DNA from 3 places in the Streptomyces sp. NPDC012825 genome. Region 1 is predicted to be linked to each of the others. Evidence: riboswitches for the same ligand, from Rfam matches in the RefSeq annotation. Region 1 holds a riboswitch; each other region holds the start of a gene.
What was found. Region 1 has a riboswitch for cobalamin ahead of ACFY7E_RS04190 (ribonucleoside-diphosphate reductase subunit alpha). Riboswitches for the same ligand answer to the same signal wherever they lie in the genome.

Region 1 (7,271 bases):
GGGCTGCTCGACATCTCGGCCGGCGGCCGGGTGCTCCGCATCGAGCGCCTGCGGCTCGCCAGCGGGGAGCCGATGGCGATCGAGACCACCCATCTGTCGGCGAAGCGCTTCCCGGCCCTGCGCCGCTCGCTCGTCAAGTACACCTCGCTCTACACCGCCCTCGCCGAGGTCTACGACGTGCACCTCGCCGAGGCCGAGGAGACCATCGAGACCTCCCTCGCCACCCCGCGCGAGGCCGGACTGCTCGGTACGGACGTGGGCCTGCCGATGCTGATGCTCTCCCGCCACTCGCTGGACGCGCAGGGCGAGCCGGTGGAGTGGGTGCGGTCCGTCTACCGCGGCGACCGGTACAAGTTCGTGGCCCGTCTCCGGCGCCCCCACGACTGAGCGACCGCGCGGAATCGCGCGCGACGGCCGTACCCCCCGGCGGGTGCGGCCGTTTCGCGTTTCCGGGAATGTCGTATTCCCGCCCGGCGGCGCCGCGGGCGACCGAGGAGGACCGCTTCCGACAAAACACATCCGTTATGCGGACGGGGGTTCCATGAGACGGACGCGTCCCCTAGATTTCCCCAGCATTACCGAGGTGATCAGTGAGGGGACGGAATCGCCATGTCAGAAGTGACACAAGGGAAACAACCGACCATCACCCCCGCGCGGGTGGTGATCGCGCTCTGTCTCGTCGCCCCGTTCGCGGCGATGCTCTGGGTGGGCTCCTACGCGAAGGTCGAGCCCCTCTTCGCCGGCATCCCCTTCTTCTACTGGTACCAGATGCTCTGGGTGCTGGTCTCCACCGCGCTCACCATGATCGCGTACAAGCTGTGGCAGCGGGACCAGCGGTCCCGCAAGGGGGGTGACGCGCGATGAAGGACGGCGTGAACGGCGTGGCGCTGGGCGTCTTCGTCTTCTTCTTCGTGGCCGTGACGGTCATGGGCTTCCTGGCCGCGCGCTGGCGCAAGGCCGAGAACGAGCAGAGTCTCGACGAGTGGGGCCTGGGCGGCCGGTCCTTCGGCACCTGGGTGACCTGGTTCCTGCTCGGCGGCGACCTCTACACCGCGTACACCTTCGTCGCCGTCCCGGCGGCCATCTACGCGGCGGGCGCGGCGGGCTTCTTCGCGGTGCCGTACACGATTCTGGTCTACCCGCTGATCTTCACCTTCCTGCCCCGCCTGTGGTCGGTCTCGCACAAGCACGGGTACGTGACCACCTCCGACTTCGTCCGGGGCCGCTTCGGCTCCAAGGCCCTGTCGCTGGCGGTGGCGGTCACTGGCATCCTCGCCACCATGCCGTACATCGCGCTCCAGCTGGTCGGCATCCAGGCCGTCCTGGACGTGATGGGCGTCGGCGGCGGCGAGACCACGCACTGGTTCGTCAAGGACCTGCCGCTGCTCATCGCCTTCGGCGTCCTCGCGGCCTACACGTACTCCTCGGGCCTGCGCGCCCCCGCGCTCATCGCCTTCGTCAAGGACACCCTGATCTACATCGTCATCGCGGTGGCGATCATCTACATCCCGATCAAGCTGGGCGGCTTCGACGAGATCTTCGCCAAGGCGGGCGAGGCGTACGCGCAGACCAACCCGGCGACCGGAAAGCCGCGCGGCGCGCTCGTGCCCGGCGAGGCCGGCCAGTGGACGTACGCGACGCTCGCGCTCGGCTCGGCGCTCGCGCTCTTCATGTACCCGCACTCCATCACGGCGACGCTGTCGTCCCGGAGCCGCGAGGTCATCCGCCGCAACACCACGATCCTGCCGCTGTACTCGCTGATGCTGGGCCTGCTCGCGCTGCTGGGCTTCATGGCGATCGCCGCCGGGATCCAGGTGAAGAACGGCCAGCTCGCCATCCCGCAGCTCTTCGAGACCATGTTCCCGGACTGGTTCGCGGGCGTCGCGTTCGCCGCGATCGGCATCGGCGCGCTCGTCCCGGCCGCGATCATGTCCATCGCCGCGGCCAACCTCTTCACGAGGAACATCTACAAGGACTTCATCAAGAAGGACGCGACCCCGGCGCAGGAGACCAAGGTCTCCAAGATCGTCTCGCTCCTGGTGAAGGTCGGCGCCCTCGCCTTCGTCCTCACCATGGACAAGACGGTCGCCATCAACTTCCAGCTCCTGGGCGGCATCTGGATCCTCCAGACCTTCCCGGCCCTGGTCGGCGGCCTGTTCACCCGCTGGTTCCACCGCTGGGCGCTGCTCGCCGGCTGGGCGGTCGGCATGGCCTACGGCACGCTCGCCGCCTACGGCGTCGCCAGCCCGACCCAGAAGCACTTCGGCGGCTCCTCCGCCGAGATCCCCGGCATCGGCGAGATCGGCTACATCGGTCTCACCGCCTTCGTCCTCAACGTCGTGGTCACCGTCGTCCTCACCTTCGTCCTCAAGGCCCTCAAGGCCCCCGAGGGCATCGACGAGACCTCCCCGTCGGACTACACGGCCGACGCCGGCGACCCCGGCGTACAGGTCGAGATGGAGAAGGTCACCGCGCCCACCCACTGACGCCACCCGCACGGAAAAGGGCCCGGGTCCTCCACCAGGAGGTCCCGGGCCCCGCCGCGTCCCCGGCGGGCACACTTCCCCCATGGACTTCACGATCAGGGCGGTACGGCCCGAGGAGTACGAGGTGCTCGGCGAACTGACCGGGCGCACCTATCTGGACGACGGACTGCTGGCACACGGGGCCGACGACTTCTATCTGGGGGTGCTGCGGGACACCGCGCGGCGGGCCCGCGAGAGCGAGGTCCTCGTCGCGGAGGACACCCGGGACGCGGCGGGCCGGATCATCGGCGGCGTGACGTTCGCCCGGGGCGGCACCCCGTGGGCCGACATCGCCGTGCCCGGCGAGGCCGAGTTCCGGATGCTCGTGGTCGCCCGGGAGGCCCGCGGCCGGGGCGTCGGGGAAGCGCTCGTACGGACCTGCGTCGACCGGGCCCGGGCCCTCCCGGGATGCGCCCGGATCGTGCTCTCCACGGCCGCCGGGATGGTCGCGGCGCACCGGCTCTACGAGCGGACGGGCTTCGTCCGCACTCCGCACCGGGACTGGGAGCCGATCCCCGATCACTCTCTGCGCACCTATTCCCTGGAGTTCTGAGCCCAACTCCCCTCCGGGGGGCGACACAACATGTGGGGGGTGCCATGAGCGGCACCCCCCACATGTATGCTCGTCCTCGCTGTCGACGCAGGGGAATCCGGCGCGAATCCGGAACTGTCCCGCAACGGTGTACTTCGTGCGGTTTCGTCCGAGGTGAGTCCGAACACCTGCCGACGGTGCGCCCGGTCCTTCCGTTCCGGGTGCCACAGACGTCCGGGCCTCGCGGAGTGGGCCGGTGGACGCGGTGCGTCGTGCGTGGACGCCCGCCCGTCCGCCCTTCCCCCGCCGAGGCCCCGAGCCGAGCGAGGGAGAGCCCCCACGTGACCATCGCGCCCGCCGATCCGGCTTCGGCCGAGGCTTCCGCGGTCGAGAGCGACGGCCCCGGGACCGTACTGCTGCGGACCCTGACCGACCTCACCGCCGATCTCCCCGACACCGACCCCGGCAAGGTCGCCGCCGCCGCGCTCCGCGGCCGTAGCGCCGCCGCGGACGAGGCGGAGCTGCGCGAGCTGGCCACCGAGGCGGCCGCCGGACTGATCGCCGAGGACCCGGCGTACTCCCGGCTCGCCGCCCGGCTCCTCACGATCACCATCGCGGACGAGGCCGCCTCCCAGGGCTCGGTGAACTTCTCCTCCTCGGTGGCCGTCGGCCACCGCGAGGGCCTGATCGCCGACCGCACCGCCGGGTTCGCCGCACTGCACGCCGACCGCCTCGACGCCACGATCGACCGGGCCGGCGACGACCGCTTCGGCTACTTCGGCCTGCGGACCCTCTACTCGCGCTACCTGCTGCGCCACCCGATCACCCGCAAGGTGATCGAGACCCCGCAGCACTTCATGCTGCGCGTCGCCTGCGGCCTGGCCGAGGACGAGAGCGTCCGCGCGCTCGACGAAGTGACCGCGCTGTACGGCCTGATGAGCCGGCTGGACTACCTGCCGTCCTCCCCCACGCTCTTCAACTCCGGCACCCGCCACCCGCAGATGTCCTCCTGCTACCTCCTGGACTCCCCGCAGGACGAGCTGGACTCCATCTACGACCGCTACCACCAGGTCGCGCGCCTCTCCAAGCACGCGGGCGGCATCGGCCTCTCGTACTCCCGCATCCGCGCCCGCGGTTCGCTGATCCGGGGCACCAACGGGCACTCCAACGGCATCGTGCCGTTCCTGAAGACCCTCGACGCCTCCGTCGCCGCCGTGAACCAGGGCGGCCGCCGCAAGGGCGCCGCCGCCGTCTACCTGGAGACCTGGCACGCGGACATCGAGGAGTTCCTGGAGCTCCGCGACAACACGGGCGAGGACCAGCGCCGCACGCACAACCTGAACCTGGCGCACTGGATCCCGGACGAGTTCATGCGCCGCGTGAACGCCGACGCCGACTGGTCGCTGTTCTCCCCCTCGGACGTGCCCGAGCTGGTGGACCTGTGGGGCGACGAGTTCGACGCCGCCTACCGCGGGGCCGAGGCGGCCGGCCTGGCCCGCAAGACGATGCCGGCCCGCGACCTGTACGGCCGGATGATGCGGACCCTGGCCCAGACCGGCAACGGCTGGATGACCTTCAAGGACGCCTCCAACCGGACGGCCAACCAGACCGCCGAGCCCGGCCACACCGTCCACTCCTCCAACCTCTGCACCGAGATCCTGGAGGTCACCGACGACGGCGAGACCGCGGTCTGCAACCTGGGCTCGGTCAACCTCGGCGCGTTCGTGGTCGGTTCGGACATCGACTGGGAGCGTCTGGACGCGACCGTCCGCACGGCCGTCACCTTCCTCGACCGGGTCGTGGACATCAACTTCTACCCGACCGAGCAGGCGGGCCGCTCCAACTCCCGCTGGCGTCCGGTCGGTCTGGGCGCCATGGGCCTCCAGGACGTCTTCTTCCAGCTGAAGCTGCCCTTCGACTCCCCCGAGGCACGGGCGCTCTCCACCCGCATCGCCGAGCGGATCATGCTGGCCGCGTACGAGGCCTCCGCCGACCTGGCCGAGCGCAACGGCCCGCTCCCGGCCTGGGAGAAGACCCGCGCGGCCCGTGGCGTGCTGCACCCCGACCACTACGACGTCGAGCCGAACTGGCCGGAGCGCTGGACGGCCCTGCGCGAGCGGATCGCCGCCGTCGGCATGCGCAACAGCCTCCTCCTCGCCATCGCGCCGACCGCGACGATCGCCTCGATCGCCGGCGTGTACGAGTGCATCGAGCCGCAGGTCTCCAACCTGTTCAAGCGCGAGACGCTGTCGGGCGAGTTCCTCCAGGTCAACTCGTACCTGGTCGACGAGCTGAAGAGGCTCGGCGTGTGGGACGCGCAGACCCGCGAGGCGCTGCGCGACTCCAACGGCTCGGTGCAGGGCTTCACCTGGGTGCCGGCCGAGGTGCGCGACCTGTACCGCACGGCCTGGGAGATCCCGCAGCGCGGCCTGATCGACATGGCCGCCGCCCGCACCCCGTTCCTGGACCAGTCGCAGTCGCTGAACCTGTTCCTGGAGACGCCCACCATCGGCAAGCTGTCGTCGATGTACGCGTACGCCTGGAAGCAGGGCCTGAAGACGACGTACTACCTGCGCTCCCGCCCGGCCACCCGGATCGCCCGCGCCGCCCAGGCGTCGACGGCCGCCGCCGCGCCCATCCCCGTCCAGCAGGCCGCCGACCCCGACGCGGTCGCCTGCTCCCTGGAAAACCCCGAGTCCTGCGAGGCCTGCCAGTAATGAGCTCCGCCCTCCCGTCGCCCGACCGCCGCCCCTCAACGACGGCACTGCGTGCCGACACCCCTGACTCCAAGAACCTCCTCGACCCGGGCTTCGAACTCACCCTCCGTCCCATGCGCTACCCGGACTTCTACGAGCGCTACCGGGACGCCATCAAGAACACCTGGACCGTCGAGGAGGTCGACCTCCACTCGGACGTCGCCGACCTCGCCAAGCTCACCCCCGGTGAGCAGCACATGATCGGCCGCCTGGTCGCCTTCTTCGCGACGGGCGACTCGATCGTGTCGAACAACCTGGTCCTGACGCTCTACAAGCACATCAACTCCCCCGAAGCGCGCCTCTACCTCTCGCGGCAGCTCTTCGAGGAGGCCGTGCACGTCCAGTTCTACCTGACGCTGCTCGACACCTACCTGCCCGACCCGGACGACCGCGCCGCCGCGTTCGACGCCGTCGAGGAGATCCCCTCCATCCGCGAGAAGGCGCAGTTCTGCTTCCGCTGGATGGACTCGGTCGAGAAGATCGAGCGCCTGGAGACCAAGGCCGACCGCCGCCGCTTCCTGCTGAACCTGATCTGCTTCGCCGCCTGCATCGAGGGCCTGTTCTTCTACGGCGCCTTCGCCTACGTGTACTGGTTCCGGTCCCGGGGCCTGCTGCACGGCCTGGCGACCGGTACCAACTGGGTCTTCCGCGACGAGACGATGCACATGAACTTCGCCTTCGAGGTCGTGGACACCGTCCGCAAGGAGGAGCCGGACCTCTTCGACGACGAGCTCCAGCGGCAGGTCACCGACATGCTGCGGGAGGCCGTGGAGGCGGAGCTCCAGTTCGGCCGCGACCTGTGCGGCGACGGCCTGCCGGGCATGAACACCGAGTCGATGCGCGAGTACCTCCAGTGCGTCGCCGACCAGCGCCTCCAGCGCCTCGGGTTCGCCCCGGTGTACGGCTCGGAGAACCCGTTCTCCTTCATGGAGCTCCAGGGCGTCCAGGAACTGACCAACTTCTTCGAGCGCCGCCCGTCCGCCTACCAGGTGGCGGTCGAGGGCTCGGTGGACCTGGACGAGGACTTCTAGGACGTACGTGGATCAGTCGTTCGGGACCGTCTCGTAGCGCGGGGTGCCCTCCTCCATCTGGCGCAGGGCGTCCTTGCGGTCACGCTTGGAGAGGCGGTCGATGTAGAGGCGGCCGTACAGGTGGTCCGTCTCGTGCTGGAGGCAGCGGGCGAAGTAGCCGGTGCCGCGCACCTTGATCGGGTTGCCCTGCGCGTCCCGGCCGTGGACCTCGGCGTAGTCCGGGCGGGCCAGCTCGGCGTAGGCGGTCGGCACGGAGAGGCAGCCCTCGTTGGACTCGTCCAGGACGCGGCGGTCCGCCGGGAGCTCCTGGAGGACCGGGTTGATCACGACGCCGGTGTGCCGGACGCCCTCGTCGTCCGGGCAGTCGTAGACGAAGACCTTGAGGTCCACGCCGATCTGGTTCGCGGCCAGGCCCACGCCCTCGGCG
Region 2 (7,271 bases), on a different contig from region 1:
CCGTCCACGTCCGGCCGTCGGTCGAGCAGCTCCGCCATGGCCCGCGCGCCGCTCTCCTCGGTGAAGTCGCCCGCGCACAGCAGCTCCGGACCGGCGTCCGGGAGGACGTCCCGGTAGCCGTGCAGCCGGTCGACGGCCGACGTCTGGTCGGCGGGGCCGGAGACGTGGGCGACGGTCCGGCGCCCGAGGCCCACCAGGTGCCGCACCGCCTCCCGGGCGCCGCCCCGGTTGTCGCAGTCGACGAAGGGCACGGCGGGATCGGTGCCGGGGGCGGGCCGCCCGCCGACGACCACCGGGATCCTGGCCCCCTCGATCACGGCCGGCAGGGCGTCGTCGCTGTGCAGCGAGAACGCGAGCGCGCCGTCGACGTGCCCCCCGCCGAGATAGCGGGCGATCCGCTCGTGGTCTCCCGGGCCCTCCACCCACAGCAGCACCAACTGGGAGTCGTGCGCCGTCAGTTCCCGGCTGATGCCGCGCACCTGCTGCTCGAAGAACGGGTCGGAGAAGATCCGGAACTCGGGCTCCGCGATGATCACGGCCACGGCGCCGTTGCGCCGGGTGACCAGGGTGCGGGCCGCGTGGTTGGGGACGTAGCCGAGCTCCTCGACGGCCCTGCGCACCTTCTCGACCAGGGGGGCGCGCACGCCCGCGCCCCCGTTGACGACCCGGGAGGCCGTGGCGCGGGACACGCCGGCGCGCGCGGCGACCGCTTCCAGCGTGGGGCGGGGCCCCGTGGTCTGCTCGGGCAAGGCGGGCGCTCCTCGACTGCGTCGGCTGGGCGGTGTACCGGGTCGTACGGGACGCGCACGGGTACGGCGCGCGTTCTCCTCCGGTCAGGGTATCTGTAGCCCCCACCTTCTGAGAGCGCTCCCAAGAGGAACGTGTCCCCGCGGACACCGCTTCCCGGAAACCTCGTTGCCCCCTTTCCCGCGCCCTCGCTACCGCCGGGCCCCGGGGCCGGTCCGGTGGACCGGGCCCCACGACGTGTGGCTCAGCAGCAGAGCGCCGGGCTCGGGACCCGGAGGGCGCGGGGGCGGAACCCGCCACGTCGGCTCATGGACGCTCACGCTGACAAGCAGCCGCCGCCGATCCCGTCCGCCTCCTACGCCGAGGGCCGACCGGCCCGTGCCTTCGTCACCGCGCTCACCCACGCGGACCCCGCCACGCGCGCGCGTGCCGAGGAACGCGTCCGCGGCCGGCGCCGGGTGCTCGCCGGAATGGCCGCCGGCACGCTGCGGGTCGGCTCGCGCACTCCCGTCCGAGGCCTGCCCGCCTGGGTCACCCCGGAGGTGCTGCGCGGCGGCTTCGCCACGGGCGCCGCCCGGGCCGGCGGGCCCCTCCTGCCGTACGAGGCCGAGGCGGCGCGGAAGGCCGGGGTGCCGGAGGACCGGGAGGCCCTCTTCGCCCACCACCTCACCGAGGAGGGCCTCGCCGAACTGTGGGCACTGCTCGACGGCACCCGCTACGAGGTGACCGTCCCCGAGGAGGCCGCGCTGCTCACGGTGGCCTGGCTGGTGCGTGCGGGGGAGACCGACGCGGCCCTCGAACTCGTCCGGGAGATAAGCCCGTTCGCGGCCACGCTGCGGTTCGCCCCGCGCCCGTCCGCGATCCCGGCGCCCGCCACCGACGCCGTACACCGCCGGACCGTCGCGCAGGCCGGGGCCGCCCTGGCCCGCCGGGGCCCGAACGACGCCGTCGAGACCCAGCGCGAGGCGCTCCGCGTCTGGCGGCCCTTCGCCGACGACCTGCTCCGGCACTGGCTGGAGACGGCGGGACCCGACCACCGGGTCCTCGGCCGCGCACCCGGCGACGGGTGGCACGCGCGCGGCGCCGCCCTCCTCGACCGTTACCGGCTCCTGGCCCGCGAGCACACCCGCTGCCGCGGCCACCGCGACCCCAGGGGCAACCTCGGGATCCTGCGCGGGGCCCTGGAGGAGACCGTCGCCGGCCGTCCGCCCGACCCGCGGCGCCTCGGGCTCCTGCGGCACGCCGCCGCCTCGATGGTCCGCAAGCGGGGCCTGCCCGGCTCGGAGCGGCACACGGCGGTGCGCGACGCCCGGGCGTCCCAGGCCGCGCTGCCCGCCCACCACGACCTCGCCCACCTCGTCGCCGACCGGATGTCCGTGCTTCCGCAGGACGCCGGCGCCACCGACCCGGCCGCGCTCCTCGTCCCGGTCACCGGGGCGGAGGAGCGGCGCTCCGGCCTGCCCGCGGGCACGGCCGTGCCGCCCGCGGTCCGCCGTGTGGTCGAGAGGGCGCGCAGCGCGCCCCTGCCCGTCCTGGTGGAGTCCGGCGTGATCCCCTCCGCCGAGGTGCTGGCCGAGCTGGTGCCCCAGCTCGTCGCCGCCGAGACGGCCCGGGCCCACCCGGACGCGCCGCTGCGCGCGCTCATGGCCGCGAACCACCGGGCGTTCGGCAATCGCCGCTCGCTGCTGCTGTTCGACCTGGAGCGGCAGGTCCGGCCCGAGGAACTGCCCTGGGTCCGCGCGGTGTCCGCGCAGCACCGCTCCGACGCGCGCGTCCGCGACTCCGCCCACGCGACGCTGCGGCACCTCGCCGAGGTCGCCGTGAACGGCTTCCCCGGCACCCTGCTGCCCAACCCGCCCGTCCGCGAACTCGCCGTGCTCGCGCGCCGGACCGGTCTGGACGCGCCCTTGGTCGAGGAGCTGGCCGCCGACATCTTCACGAGCACCTTCAGCCCCAAGTTCGCGGCCGCGGCCGCCGTGGCGGGGGAACTGCTCGAAGGCTCGCTGTACGAGAGGTACTACGGCATCGACTACGCGGCCGTCCACGTCCTGACCGAACAGGGTCCCCGGCGGCCGGCGCTCCGGGGCAGCGGCGCCCGGCACGCGCCGGACTTCGCCGCCCTCTGCCACGAGCGGGCCGGCCGGCGCCCCTCCGGCGGCTTCGGGAGCGTGGCGGAGAACGGCGCGGTGATCGAGCGGGCCCAGATCCTCACCACCCACAACCTCGCCGTCCTGGTCCACCGCGTCGGCGTCACGCCCGCCTCCGGCCGGGCGGAACTCGCCCGCCGCTGCTTCGCCGCGGTGTGCCGTCTGACGGACCGGGCCCGGCACGAGCGGCGCCCGCTCGGCACGGTGAAGGACGCGGCGTACGCCTGGCGGCAGATGCTGTTCCACCTGTCGCTGTGCGACGGGGCGACGGCGGCCGGGGTGCTGGCCGGGCTGCCGGAGGAGACCGCCCGTCACCCCGCCCCGGTGGCCGCCCGTCTGGCACCGGCCCTGGCCGGTCTCCGCAGGGTCGCCGACGGGGGCTCCTTCGCCGCCGACGGCACGGCGGACGCCGGACGCGCCCGGCGGCTGACCGGGTGGACCACGACGGGCGAGCACTGGCTGTGCGGGAACCGGGACCGGCCCGCACGGGCGTGATCCGCCTAGGGTGGCGACGTGACACCGGACGAAGCGGAATACCTCGACCAACTGCACGGCGAGCGGCATTGCTACGCCTGGGTCATGCGCCGCTACGGCGGCAGGACGCCGGAGCAGGCCGAGCGGGACGCCCTGGAGTTCTACCCGTACGAGCCGGAGAGCGAGCCGTACCGCCGGCTCGTCTTCCACGAGCACCCCTGGCACTGGGCGATGCAGGTGATCCACGGCGACCGGTACGCCACGGACCACCCGGAACTGGGCGACCCGCCACCGGAGTGCCCGCCCCCGGAGCGGGGCGACGACGGCGCGTGACACGACACCGCCCCGCGTGCTCCTGGCACGCGGGGCGGTGTCGTACGCGCCGGTGGTCAGCCCGCGGCCGGGGCCCCGACCCGGGCCGGGGTCTCCGCGCCGGCCGTCCGGGCGGCCAGGGCCTTCTGGGCGAGGTGTCCGAAGACGACGGCGAACACCACCCACAGCACGGCCTGGACGCCGAGCGAGGCCAGCCGGAACTCCCACAGCAGCTTGGCGGGGAAGCCCGCCTTGACCGCGTCGTCGTTCGCCGGCAGGACCGCGAAGGCGATGCCCGTCACGACGACGAAGCCGAAGCCGGCCGCCAGGCTCGCGTTCCAGTTGCCCAGGCGCGGCGCCAGACGGCGCCCGGCGATCACCGCGACGACGCCGAGCAGCACGCTGAGCAGGATCATCAGGAAGAACAGGGTGGTGCGCTTCCCGATGGTGTCGGGGTTGCCGACGGCCGGCGGGGTCGCCGGATACTTCAGGAACGGCACCAGGTAGACGGTGGTGAAGGCGGCGGCGGCGGTCAGCGCCGCGGTGGCCCGCGGACCGAACCGGCCGACGCGGCCGAGCGCGAACGAGAAGGCGAGCGCGGCGATGCCGCCCAGCGCCACCCCGTAGACCAGGACGCCGGTGGCCAGGCCGAGGGTGGACTGCACGGGACGGCTGACCACCACCTCCTCCTCTTCCTCCGCGGCCGCTCCCGCGCCGCCGTGGCCGCCGTGTCCGGCGTGGGCCGCCTCCTGGGCGGCCTGGGCCTCCTCCACGGCGATGGAGCCGTTCACGGAGGGCTCACCGCCCACGTAGGCCACGGCGAAGGCGAACAGACCGGCCATCAGACCCGCGAGCATGCCGCGGATCAGCAGGGTTCTCACAGTCGAGGCGTGCATGTGCGCGTCGCCCCTCAGTGGCACGGGAAGCCGAGCAGGTGGCGCCCGTCGTGCACCCACTCGTGCACGTCGGAGCCCGCGAAGAGGGACGTGGCGCCCTGCTCCGCGCCCACGAAGTACAGCGCGATCAGCGCGAGAAGGCCGACGAAGAAGGCCCAGGGCAGCACGGCCCGCACGGGCAGCGGAGCCGGTACGGCGACGGAAGGGGTGGAAACGGCAGCGGAGACGACGGCCTCGGCCATGATGAAACCTCCTGTGGGAACTCGCGTCCCAGACGGTGGTGCAGGACGACGGTCCACGGGTCTGACTCACCGCGGCCTCCCCCGCCAGGGGAAGCCTCGGCATACAGTGGCGCGACCGTGCCGGTTTCCCACCGGACTTCCGTATCGCCGTCGTCACGCTGTTCAAATGTCGCCTGACGGTACCGCGTGACGTGAACATTGTTAAGAGCGTGAGGCCCGGATCACTTTCCGTGCGCCTCCGGGCGGAACTCCCGTCCGCCGGCGGCCCCGTACGGTACGGGGGACCACCCGCCGCCCCGTACCGGCGCCGACCGCGAAGGATCCCGATGACAGTCCGGCTGACGCTCGTCCCGCCCGCCGTGAACGACGCGCTGCGCGAGGTCCGGTTCGACGACGACGGCCCCCTCGACCCGGCGGGACTCGCCCGTGCCGAGGCCCTCGCGACCGCCCCGGACCCCGCCGTGCGCGCGTACGCCTCGCCGTCCGCGCGCTGCCTCGGCACCGCGCGGGCCCTCGGCCTGCGGGCCGAACCGGTGACCGGGCTGGCCGGCTGCGCCATGGGCCGGTGGCGGGGGAGGACCCTCGGGGAGGTCGCCGCCACCGAGGAGGCCGCGCTCGCCGTCTGGCTGTCCGACCCGGAGGCCGCGCCGCACGGCGGGGAGTCCCTCCGCGACCTGCGCGTCCGGGTCGGGGCCTGGCTCGACGCGCTCCTGGAGGGATCGGGACGCGTCACGGCGGTCGTCGAGCCCGACGTCGTCCGCGCCGCGACGGTCCACGCCCTCGGCGTGCCGGACGCGACCGCCTGGCGCCTGGACGTCCGCCCCCTGACGGCCGTTCACCTCAGCGGACGCGGCGGACGCTGGAACCTGCGCGCCGGCGAGCCGCTCACCGGCTGACACGGAAGGAGGGAGGGGGCCACCCGGTGGCCCCCTCCCTCCCGCCGTACGCGCGCCGCTAGACGGGCCGCTTCCACTCCCTCAGCAGCAGATAGCCCAGGTACGCCCCTCCGACGGCCATCGTGTAGAGACCGACCGGCAGGTCGTCGAAGAGCGGCAGCTGCTGGGCCGCGAGGTCCGCGAGGACCAGGAGCAGCGCGCCGAGCAGGGTCGACATGACCAGCTGCGGGCCGCCGCTGCGGGTGACCCGCTTGGCGATCTGCGGCGCCGTCAGGGAGATGAAGGCGATCGGGCCGGCCACGCTGACCGCGCCCGCGGACAGGACGATCGACAGGGCGACCGCCGCCGTCGCGGTCCGGTCCGGGCGGACGCCCAGACCGGTGGAGAGGTCGTCGCCCATCTCGCCGATGCTCAGAGGCCGCGCGAGGAGCGCCGCGAGCGGCAGGCAGACGAGCAGCACCACCCAGATGACCGTCGCGTCGTCCCAGGAACGGGCGGAGAGGCTGCCGTTGATGTACGCGGTCAGGGCGCTCGCCTTGTCGCGCTCGACGGCGTAGACCACGTACTGGGTCAGGGCCGTCGACATCGCGGCCACGCCGATGCCCGCCACGACCAGGCGCCCCGGATTGCGGAACCCGGTCCCGGTGGAGACGTACACGAGCCCCATGGCGGCGACCGCGCCGACCAGGGCGCCGACGGACACCGGGACGGTGTCGGGGAAGAAGAGCGCGGCGGCCGCGGCTCCCGCTCCCGAACCGGCGCCGAGCCCGATCACGTCGGGGCTGCCCAGCGGATTGCGGGTGACCGACTGGAAGAGGGCCCCGGACAGGCCGAGGGCCGCGCCGGTGGCGACGGCCACCACGAGCCGGGGACCGCGCAGCCGGTTCAGGACGAAGGCGTTCTTGCCCGTCGCCTCGCCCATGAGCGCCGACGGCAGGTCGGCGAGGTCGATGCCCAGCCTGCCCGTCGAGAGGGTCGCCACGGCCGCCCCCAGGAGCAGCAGCACCGACAGCGCGGCGGCGACCAGGGAGGAGCGGCGCACGGGGATCGCGACCAGGGGTCCGACCCGCACGAGGACGCGGCCCGCGGGGCGCGACGGCGCCACGGCCGGGCTCCCGGTCCCGGCCTCGGCCTGTTCTGCGGTCCTCATGCCGCTCCCCTCATACGACGGACGGCGAAGAGCAGCGCCGGCGCGCCCACGAACGCGGTGACGACGCCGACCATCAGCTCCTCGGGACGCAGCAGGACCCGGCCGACGACGTCCGCGAGGAGCAGCAGCGTGGGGCCCGCGAGCGCGGTGAACAGGATCTGCATCCGGAAGTCCGCGCCCACCAGGACCCGGACCAGGTGCGGGACGGCGAGCCCGACGAAGGCGATGGGTCCCACCGCCGCCGTGGCCGCCGCGCTGAGCAGCGTCGCGGCGAGCAGCCCGGCGCCCTTGACGCGGGCGGGGCTGATGCCGAGCGAGGCGGCCTTGTCGTCGCCCATCGCCATGGCGTTGAGGCCGGGTGCGAGGACGACGGCGAGGAGGAGCCCGGCCGCGGCGAACGGCAGCAC
Region 3 (7,271 bases), on a different contig from region 1:
GTCGGCGCGCAGCTCGTCCAGGGTCACGGCGGTGCCGCCGAGTTCACGGGCGAGCTGCCCCGCGAGCCCCAGCCGCACCGGGCCGGTCTCACAGTCCACGACGACCGACGCCGTGCCCTCGGCGGCGTGCAGCCGCGCCGCACGGGCGGCGAGCGCCACCGGATCGCCGGCCGCACGGCCGCCGGTCGCCCGCCCGTCGGTCACCACGACGAGCAGCGGACGGCGCGAGGGATCCCGCAGCCGCTCGACCCGCAGCACGTCGTGGGCCTTGAGCAGCCCGGCCGACAGGGGCGTGCGCCCGCCCGTCGGAAGCTGTTCGAGCCGGGCGGCGGCCGCGTCCACGGACGAGGTCGGCGGCAGCGCCACCTCGGCGTCCCGGCCCCGGAAGGTGACCAGACCGACCTTGTCGCGCCGCTGGTAGGCGTCGAGGAGCAGCGAGAGCACCGCGCCCTTGACCGCGCTCATCCGCTGCCGGGCCGCCATCGAGCCCGAGGCGTCGACCGCGAAGAGCACGAGGTTGCCCTCGCGGCCCTCCCGGGTCGCCTGCCGCAGGTCGTCGCGCCGGACCACGAGCCCCGGGCCCGTCCGCCCCCGCGCCCTCTGGTGCGGGGCGGCGGCCTGCACGGTCGCCGCCAGGTGCAGCTTGGTCAGCGCGCCCCGGGGCCGGGTGGAGCCGGTCGTACGGCCGTGCTCGGTGCGGGCCCGGGAGCGGCGTCCGGCCGCGCCCTCGCCGAGCCCCGGCACGCTGAGCACCTTCGTACGGAAGGGCTCGGCGGCCTTGACGGCGGCCCGCTCGCCGGAACCGGCGCCGGCCCCCTGGGGAGCGGGCGCCCGCTCGGGTACGGGAGCCTCCTCCGGCGCCGGTACGTCCTCGGGCGCGGGCCCGTCGCCCTGCGGCGGAACCCCGCCGCCGTCCGGCCCGTCCCCACCGGGACCGCCGTCCGGACCGCCGTCGCCCGGGCCGTCCGGCTCCGGGTCCGGGTCGGGGTCCTCGTCCGGGCCGGACCCCGGCTCCTCGCCCTTGAACCGCTCCAGGGTCTCGTCGAGCTTGTCCTCGTCGAGTCCGGGCGCGTCGAAGGGCGAGCGCCGGCGGCGGTGGGGGAGGGCCAGGAGCGCGGCCTGCCGCACGTCCTCGGAGGTCACCTCGGTCCGCCCGGCCCAGGCGGCGAGCGCGGTGGCCGTGCGGGCCATGACGATGTCGGCGCGCATGCCGTCCACCTCGAACGCGGCGCAGGTCGCGGCGATCTGGAGCAGGACCGCGTCCCCGAGCGTCACCCGCGGCAGCAGGGCGCGGGCGGCGACGATCCGCCCGCGCAGCTCGGTCTCCTCGCCGGTCCAGCGCGCGGCGAACGCGGCCGGGTCGTCCTCGAAGGCGAGCCGCCGCCGCACGACCTCCACCCGCTGCTCGGGCTCGCGGGAGGCGGCGACCTCCACGGTCAGCCCGAACCGGTCGAGGAGCTGCGGCCGCAGCTCGCCCTCCTCGGGGTTCATGGTCCCGACGAGCAGGAACCGGGCGGCGTGCCGCACGGAGACGCCCTCGCGCTCGACGTTCGAGAAGCCCATGGCGGCGGCGTCGAGGAGGTGGTCGATCAGGTGGTCGCTCAGCAGATTGACCTCGTCGACGTACAGGATGCCCCGGTGGGCGCCGGCGAGGAGCCCCGGCTCGAAGGCCTTCACGCCCTCCGCGAGCGCCTTCTCGATGTCGAGCGAGCCGACGAGCCGGTCCTCGGAGGCGCCGACGGGCAGTTCGACCAGGGCGGTCGGCCGCGACACCCCGTCCCCGGGCTCGTGGGGCCCGTCGGGGCACTGCGGGTCGGGCGCCTCGGGCGCGCACGAGAAGCGGCAGCCCGCGACGACGTCCATGTGCGGCAGCAGCGAGGTGAGGCCGCGCACGATGGTGGACTTCGCCGTCCCCTTCTCACCGCGGACGAGGACACCGCCGATGGCGGGCGAGACGGCGTTGAGCAGCAGGCTCAGCCGCATGTCGTCCATGCCGACGACAGCGCTGAACGGGTAGGAGGCCGAGGCCATCAACGGGTGCCCCTCTCGGGTGAAGTGCGGTGATCGGACGTGGCGGTACGGGCATGCGGGACGATCATGGAGCCGATGGCTCCCCGCACGCGGGGACGGTCTTGGGGCGGCCGGGTCGACGGCCGTGCGGGCTCCGCGCTCCCCGTGCGTACGGGGACACCGTGACCGGCGGTGCTCACGGCGCCCCCGGCGGCACGAACGGCAGCCCCGCCGGGGCGCCCTCCTCGATCAGCCGCAGCAGCGCGTCCGTGTCCGCGTGCTCCTCGATCAGGTCGCCGAGCCGGTCGAGCTGTTCCTCGCGCAGCGCGCCGAACGACGTGTCCGGGGCCGGGACGAACCGGCGCCCGGCCGCCGCCGCGACCTCCCGCAGGAACGCGCGCCGGAAGCCGTCGCTCTCCAGCGAGCCGTGCCAGTGGGTGCCCCACACGGAGCCGACCCGGCACCCGTCCAGGAACGGCTCCCCGCCCCGCACGTCCGCGACGCCGTGGTGGATCTCGTACCCCTCCACCCGCTCGCCGAGCGCCTCGCCGACCGGCCGGGCCAGGGTCTTCGCGGCTTCGAACCGCACCCATACGGGAAGGAGTCCGAGCCCGTCGACCACACCGGCCCGCGACTCGACCTCGTCCTCGATCCGCTCGCCCAGGACTTGGAAGCCGCCGCAGACGCCGAGGACCGGGCGGCCCTCGGCCGCGCGCCGCGCCAGGGCGTCCGCGAGGCCGCGCTCCCGCAGCCAGGCGAGCGCCTTCACCGTGCCGCGCGTGCCCGGTACGACCACGAGATCCGCGTCGACCAGCTCCTCGGGCCGGTCCACGAACCGGACGACCACGCCCGGCTCGGCCGCCAGCGCGTCCACGTCCGTGAAGTTCGACATCAGCGGTACGGCGCACACGGCGACCCGCAGCACGTCCGCGCCGACCGGCGGCGCCACCACCGACTCGCGGACCGCGCCCCGCAGGGAGACGCGCAGCCCGTCCTCCTCGTCGATGCCGAGCCCGTGCGCGTACGGCAGGACGCCGAAGGTCCGGCGCCCGGTCAGGCCGTGCAGCATGTCGAGCCCGGGTTCGAGGAGGCTCACGTCGCCCCGGAACTTGTTCACCAGGTACCCGGCGACGAGCGACTGGTCCTCGGGGGACAGCAGCGCCGTCGTGCCGAAGAACTGGGCGAAGACCCCGCCCCGGTCGATGTCCCCGACCACCACCACGGGCAGCCGCGCGGCCCGCGCCACGCCCATGTTCACGATGTCGGTGCGCCGCAGGTTGATCTCGGCCGGGCTGCCGGCGCCCTCGCAGATCACCGCGTCGTACGTGCTCCGCAGCTCCTCCAGGCACGCCATGACCGGCTCGAACAGCTCCTTCTGTCTCCCTCCGTGCAGGGCCTTTCCGGGGGACGACCCCCCGGACCCCCCGAAGAACCCACGGGCACTCAGCTCACCGACCGGCTTCCCCATCAGGACGACCTGGCTGGAGCGGTCGCTCCCGGGCTTGAGCAGCACCGGGTTCATCAGCGCGGTCGGCTCGACCCGGGCGGCCTGCGCCTGCATGGCCTGGGCCCGCCCGATCTCGGCGCCCTCGCGCGTGACGAAGGAGTTGAGGGACATGTTCTGCCCCTTGAACGGCGCCACCTTCAGGCCCTTGCGGACCAGCCAGCGGCAGATCCCGGCCGTCACGACGCTCTTGCCCGCGTCGGACGTGGTCCCGGCGACGAGCAGACCCCCGCCCCTTCCGCCCCTCATGCGTTCCTCCGCTTCCCGCGCCGCACGGCGTCGGCGATCAGACGGCCGCCCACACAGGCGGCCAGGGTCAGGGCGGTCACCCGGCGCGAGAGCGCCACCGCCCGCTCGACGTCGGCCACCCCGACGGCCCGCCCCTCCCCGTTCAGCACCGGCCGGTGCTCGACGCGCCCGGCGTACGAGAGGGTGCCGCCGAGCCGTACGCCCAGCGCGCCCGCGAAGGAGGCCTCGACCGGGCCCGCGTTGGGGCTCGGGTGCTTCGACGCGTCCGCCCGCCAGGCCCGTACGGCCCCGCGCGGGTTCCCGCCGGCGACGGTCGCGAGCACGGCCGTCAGACGCGCGCCCGGCCAGCCGGCCAGGTCGTCGAGGCGGGCCGAGGCCCAGCCGAAGCGGCGGTACCGGGGCGACTTGTGGCCGACCATCGCGTCCAGGGTGTTGACGGCCCGGAAGCCGACGAGCCCCGGCACGCCCGCGACCGCGCCCCAGAACAGGGCGCCGACCACGGCGTCCGAGGTGTTCTCGGCGACCGACTCGACGACCGCGCGGGCCATCGCGGGGCCGTCCAGGGACTGCGGGTCGCGCCCGCACAGGTGCGGAAGGCGCTCCCGAGCCGTCTCCAGGTCCCCGGCGGCGAGCGCCCCGCCGATCGCGCGGGCCTCCCGGCCCAGGGTCGTACCGCCGACGACGGCCCACACGGAGGCGGCGGTCAGCGCGACGGCGGCGGCCGGACGGTCCCGGACGGACCGGGCGGCGAGGGCGCCGAGGGCGACGGTGGAACCGGCGCAGACGGCGGTGTGCAGGGCCCCCCAGCCGCGGTGGTCGTGGTGGAGACGCCGCTCGACGGCGGCGGCGGTCCGGCCGAACGCGGCGACGGGGTGGCCCCGGCGGGGGTCGCCGAGGAGCAGGTCGACGGCGAGGCCCGCGGCCGCTCCGTACGCGAAGACACCGGTGGCTCTGCTGCGGCCGGGCATGGCGCTATGTCCTCACTCAGGGTCCGCGCCCTGGATCGACGTGACCGGCGGCGAGAGTTCCTGACTCCCGGACCCTGGGGTCCGGTCACAGTGGCGGGACCGTGCCGGATTCGCACCGGACTTCCTCTGCTGCCGCCGTAATGGCCTCGGCAGTCCACCACGCCCCGAGAACGGGCGTCAACCCACCCTTGACCTGCGGCGGCGCACTGTGCGGAGCACCACAGAAAAGGAGCCGGGCGGTCCGCACCCGAAGGTGGGACCGCCCGGCCGGTGGAGCGGGGACCGTCAGACGACGATCAGGTAGATGCCGTACGCCACGGCCGCCAGGCACAGTCCGAAGCAGGCGTAGGCGCCGGTGCGGGCCAGGGCGGCGGAACCGCCGCGCGCGGCGGCCTCCTCCTGCTTGGTGAGGCCGACGATGCCGAGGGAGAAGAGGCCCACCAGGGCGACGGTCGCCACGAGGCTGACTCCGAAGACGGAGCCGAGGGCTGCCCAGTCGATCTTCATGCGGTTCTTTCCTTAGACCTTCGCGGCCGGGGCCGGGGGAGCGGTCGGGTCGGTGGGGGCCGGAGCGAGGATGGTCGCCTTGAGGTCCTCGTCGGTGACGGCGGCGACCGAGCCGGCCGGCGGCGGGGTGACGGCCGCGATGGCGGTGGTCACCACGCCCGCGGGCTCCTCGGCCTCCACGTCGTCGGCCGTGACGTTGTGGTGGTCGACCGGCTTGCGGCGGGAGAGCGCCCAGATGACGCCCGAACCGGCCACCAGCAGGACCGCGACGACGGCGATGCCCCAGGCGCCCTGCTTGGTGAGGAACTCGGCGCCGGCGCCGACCAGGCCCGCGGCGGGCAGGGTCAGGCCCCAGGCGACGAACATCCGGGTCGCGGTCGACCAGCGGACGACACCGCCCTTGCGGCCGAGGCCGGCGCCCATCACGGCACCCGAGCAGGACTGGGTGGTGGAGAGGGAGAAGCCGAGGTGCGAGGAGGCCAGGATGACCGTCGCGGCACTGGTCTGGGCGGCGAAGCCCTGCTGCGGCTGGAGGTCGGTGAGGCCCTTGCCCATGGTGCGGATGATGCGCCAGCCGCCGAGGTAGGTGCCGAGCGCGATGGCGACACCGGCGGAGACGACGACCCACAGGGGCGGGTTCGAGCCGGGGGCGACGACACCCTGGGTGACCAGGGCGAGGGTGATGATGCCCATCGTCTTCTGGGCGTCGTTGGTGCCGTGGGCGAGGGAGACGAGACCGGCGGAGGCGATCTGGCCGGCCCGGTAGCCCTTGGCCGTGGCCTTCGCCTCGGGGTCGGCCTTGATCCGGTACGTCAGCCGGGTGGCGGCCATCGCGGCGAGCCCGGCGACGACCGGCGCGGCGACGGCCGGGATGAGGACCTTGGTGATGATGGTGGAGCCGTTCACGGCCGACCAGCCGGCCGACATGACCGCGGCGCCGATGAGGCCGCCGAAGAGCGCGTGGGAGGAGCTGGAGGGGAGTCCGAGCAGCCAGGTCAGCAGGTTCCAGAGGATGGCGCCGACGAGCGCGGCGAAGATCACCTCTGTCCGGATGCCCTCTTCGTTGATGATCCCGCCGGAGATCGTCTTGGCGACCTCCACGGACAGGAACGCGCCGACGAGGTTGAGCACGGCGGACATGGCCACCGCCGTCTTGGGCTTGAGCGCACCGGTCGAGATGGTCGTGGCCATCGCGTTGGCGGTGTCGTGGAAACCGTTCGTGAAATCGAACACGAGAGCTGTCACGACCACAATGGCGAGCAGCAGCGTGATGTGTTCCATTTACCCAGGCAATCGTTCGACGTCAGTGGCTGGTCGAACGTAAGCAACCTGGATGAACGGAAGATGAACTGGGGCGGGCGGCGTGGTGTCCCTAACCGGTGTCAGGAGATTCCGCTCAGCGCTCCGGAGGGGGCCCGGGGGAGGGGCGTCCAGGATGCGGGCGCCCCGCGACCCCGGGTAATCCGAGCCCTCGCAAGGCCCCGGCGGCCTGTCCCGGTTCCTCCCCCGCCGCCCCGTTCCGCTCCCCGGACCGGACCACCCGACCGGGGGACCCCGCCGAGGAGACCCGCGTCACTCCCCCGAGTGGCGCCTTCCGGATCCGGAGGGCGCCCCTTTCCTCCCGGTACGGCCCTCCGGTGGCACCCGGGCCCCGTCCTGCGGACACTGGGGGTGTGCGCCCGGCTACAGCGACGGCAGCGGCCGTCACCACCCTGCTCGGTGTCGGCGCGGCCGCGGTCGCGGCCGGCCGGTACGCCAGCGACCTCGCCCTCAGGGCGTCGTCGGTCCGTCCCCTGCCCGGCGATCCCCGGCTGACCGTGCACGCCACGGGCCCCGACCGGATCACCCTCACCCGCAGCCTGGCCTCGCTGCGCCCCGGCACGTACGGCATGGAGGGCCCCGGCCTGCACGCCGTCCTCGGCCCCGTCCTCCTCCGGACCCCGCACACCGCCGACACCGTCGTCCGGCGCCTGGAGCGGATCGAGCTCGGCACCCCCGGGCCCGGCGCCCGCGTCCGGCTCACCCCCGGACTC

Region 2: linked by a shared signal. The riboswitch ahead of ACFY7E_RS13260 (CbtB-domain containing protein) and the one ahead of ACFY7E_RS04190 (ribonucleoside-diphosphate reductase subunit alpha) in region 1 are both predicted to bind cobalamin.
Region 3: linked by a shared signal. The riboswitch ahead of ACFY7E_RS15860 (cobalamin biosynthesis protein) and the one ahead of ACFY7E_RS04190 (ribonucleoside-diphosphate reductase subunit alpha) in region 1 are both predicted to bind cobalamin.

The regions. Positions count from the first base shown of each region.
Region 1 is NZ_JBIBBZ010000001.1:857,371-864,641, reverse strand. It holds gene ACFY7E_RS04210 (GntR family transcriptional regulator) at 1-387, shown strand, start outside; gene ACFY7E_RS04205 (DUF3311 domain-containing protein) at 610-864, shown strand; gene mctP (monocarboxylate uptake permease MctP) at 861-2,486, shown strand; gene ACFY7E_RS04195 (GNAT family N-acetyltransferase) at 2,569-3,078, shown strand; cobalamin riboswitch at 3,128-3,268, shown strand; gene ACFY7E_RS04190 (ribonucleoside-diphosphate reductase subunit alpha) at 3,399-5,774, shown strand; gene ACFY7E_RS04185 (ribonucleotide-diphosphate reductase subunit beta) at 5,774-6,844, shown strand; gene def (peptide deformylase) at 6,857-7,271, opposite strand, start outside.
Region 2 is NZ_JBIBBZ010000004.1:369,073-376,343, forward strand. It holds gene ACFY7E_RS13235 (LacI family DNA-binding transcriptional regulator) at 1-749, opposite strand, end outside; tRNA gene ACFY7E_RS13240 (tRNA-Pro) at 981-1,052, shown strand; gene ACFY7E_RS13245 (hypothetical protein) at 1,056-3,389, shown strand; gene ACFY7E_RS13250 (hypothetical protein) at 3,408-3,701, shown strand; gene ACFY7E_RS13255 (CbtA family protein) at 3,758-4,576, opposite strand; gene ACFY7E_RS13260 (CbtB-domain containing protein) at 4,591-4,818, opposite strand; cobalamin riboswitch at 4,858-5,020, opposite strand; gene ACFY7E_RS13265 (histidine phosphatase family protein) at 5,145-5,714, shown strand; gene ACFY7E_RS13270 (FecCD family ABC transporter permease) at 5,773-6,864, opposite strand; gene ACFY7E_RS13275 (FecCD family ABC transporter permease) at 6,861-7,271, opposite strand, start outside.
Region 3 is NZ_JBIBBZ010000006.1:51,623-58,893, reverse strand. It holds gene ACFY7E_RS15870 (putative cobaltochelatase) at 1-2,031, opposite strand, end outside; gene ACFY7E_RS15865 (cobyric acid synthase) at 2,207-3,763, opposite strand; gene ACFY7E_RS15860 (cobalamin biosynthesis protein) at 3,760-4,731, opposite strand; cobalamin riboswitch at 4,766-4,897, opposite strand; gene ACFY7E_RS15855 (hypothetical protein) at 5,017-5,238, opposite strand; gene ACFY7E_RS15850 (anion permease) at 5,251-6,519, opposite strand; gene ACFY7E_RS15845 (alpha/beta hydrolase) at 6,912-7,271, shown strand, end outside.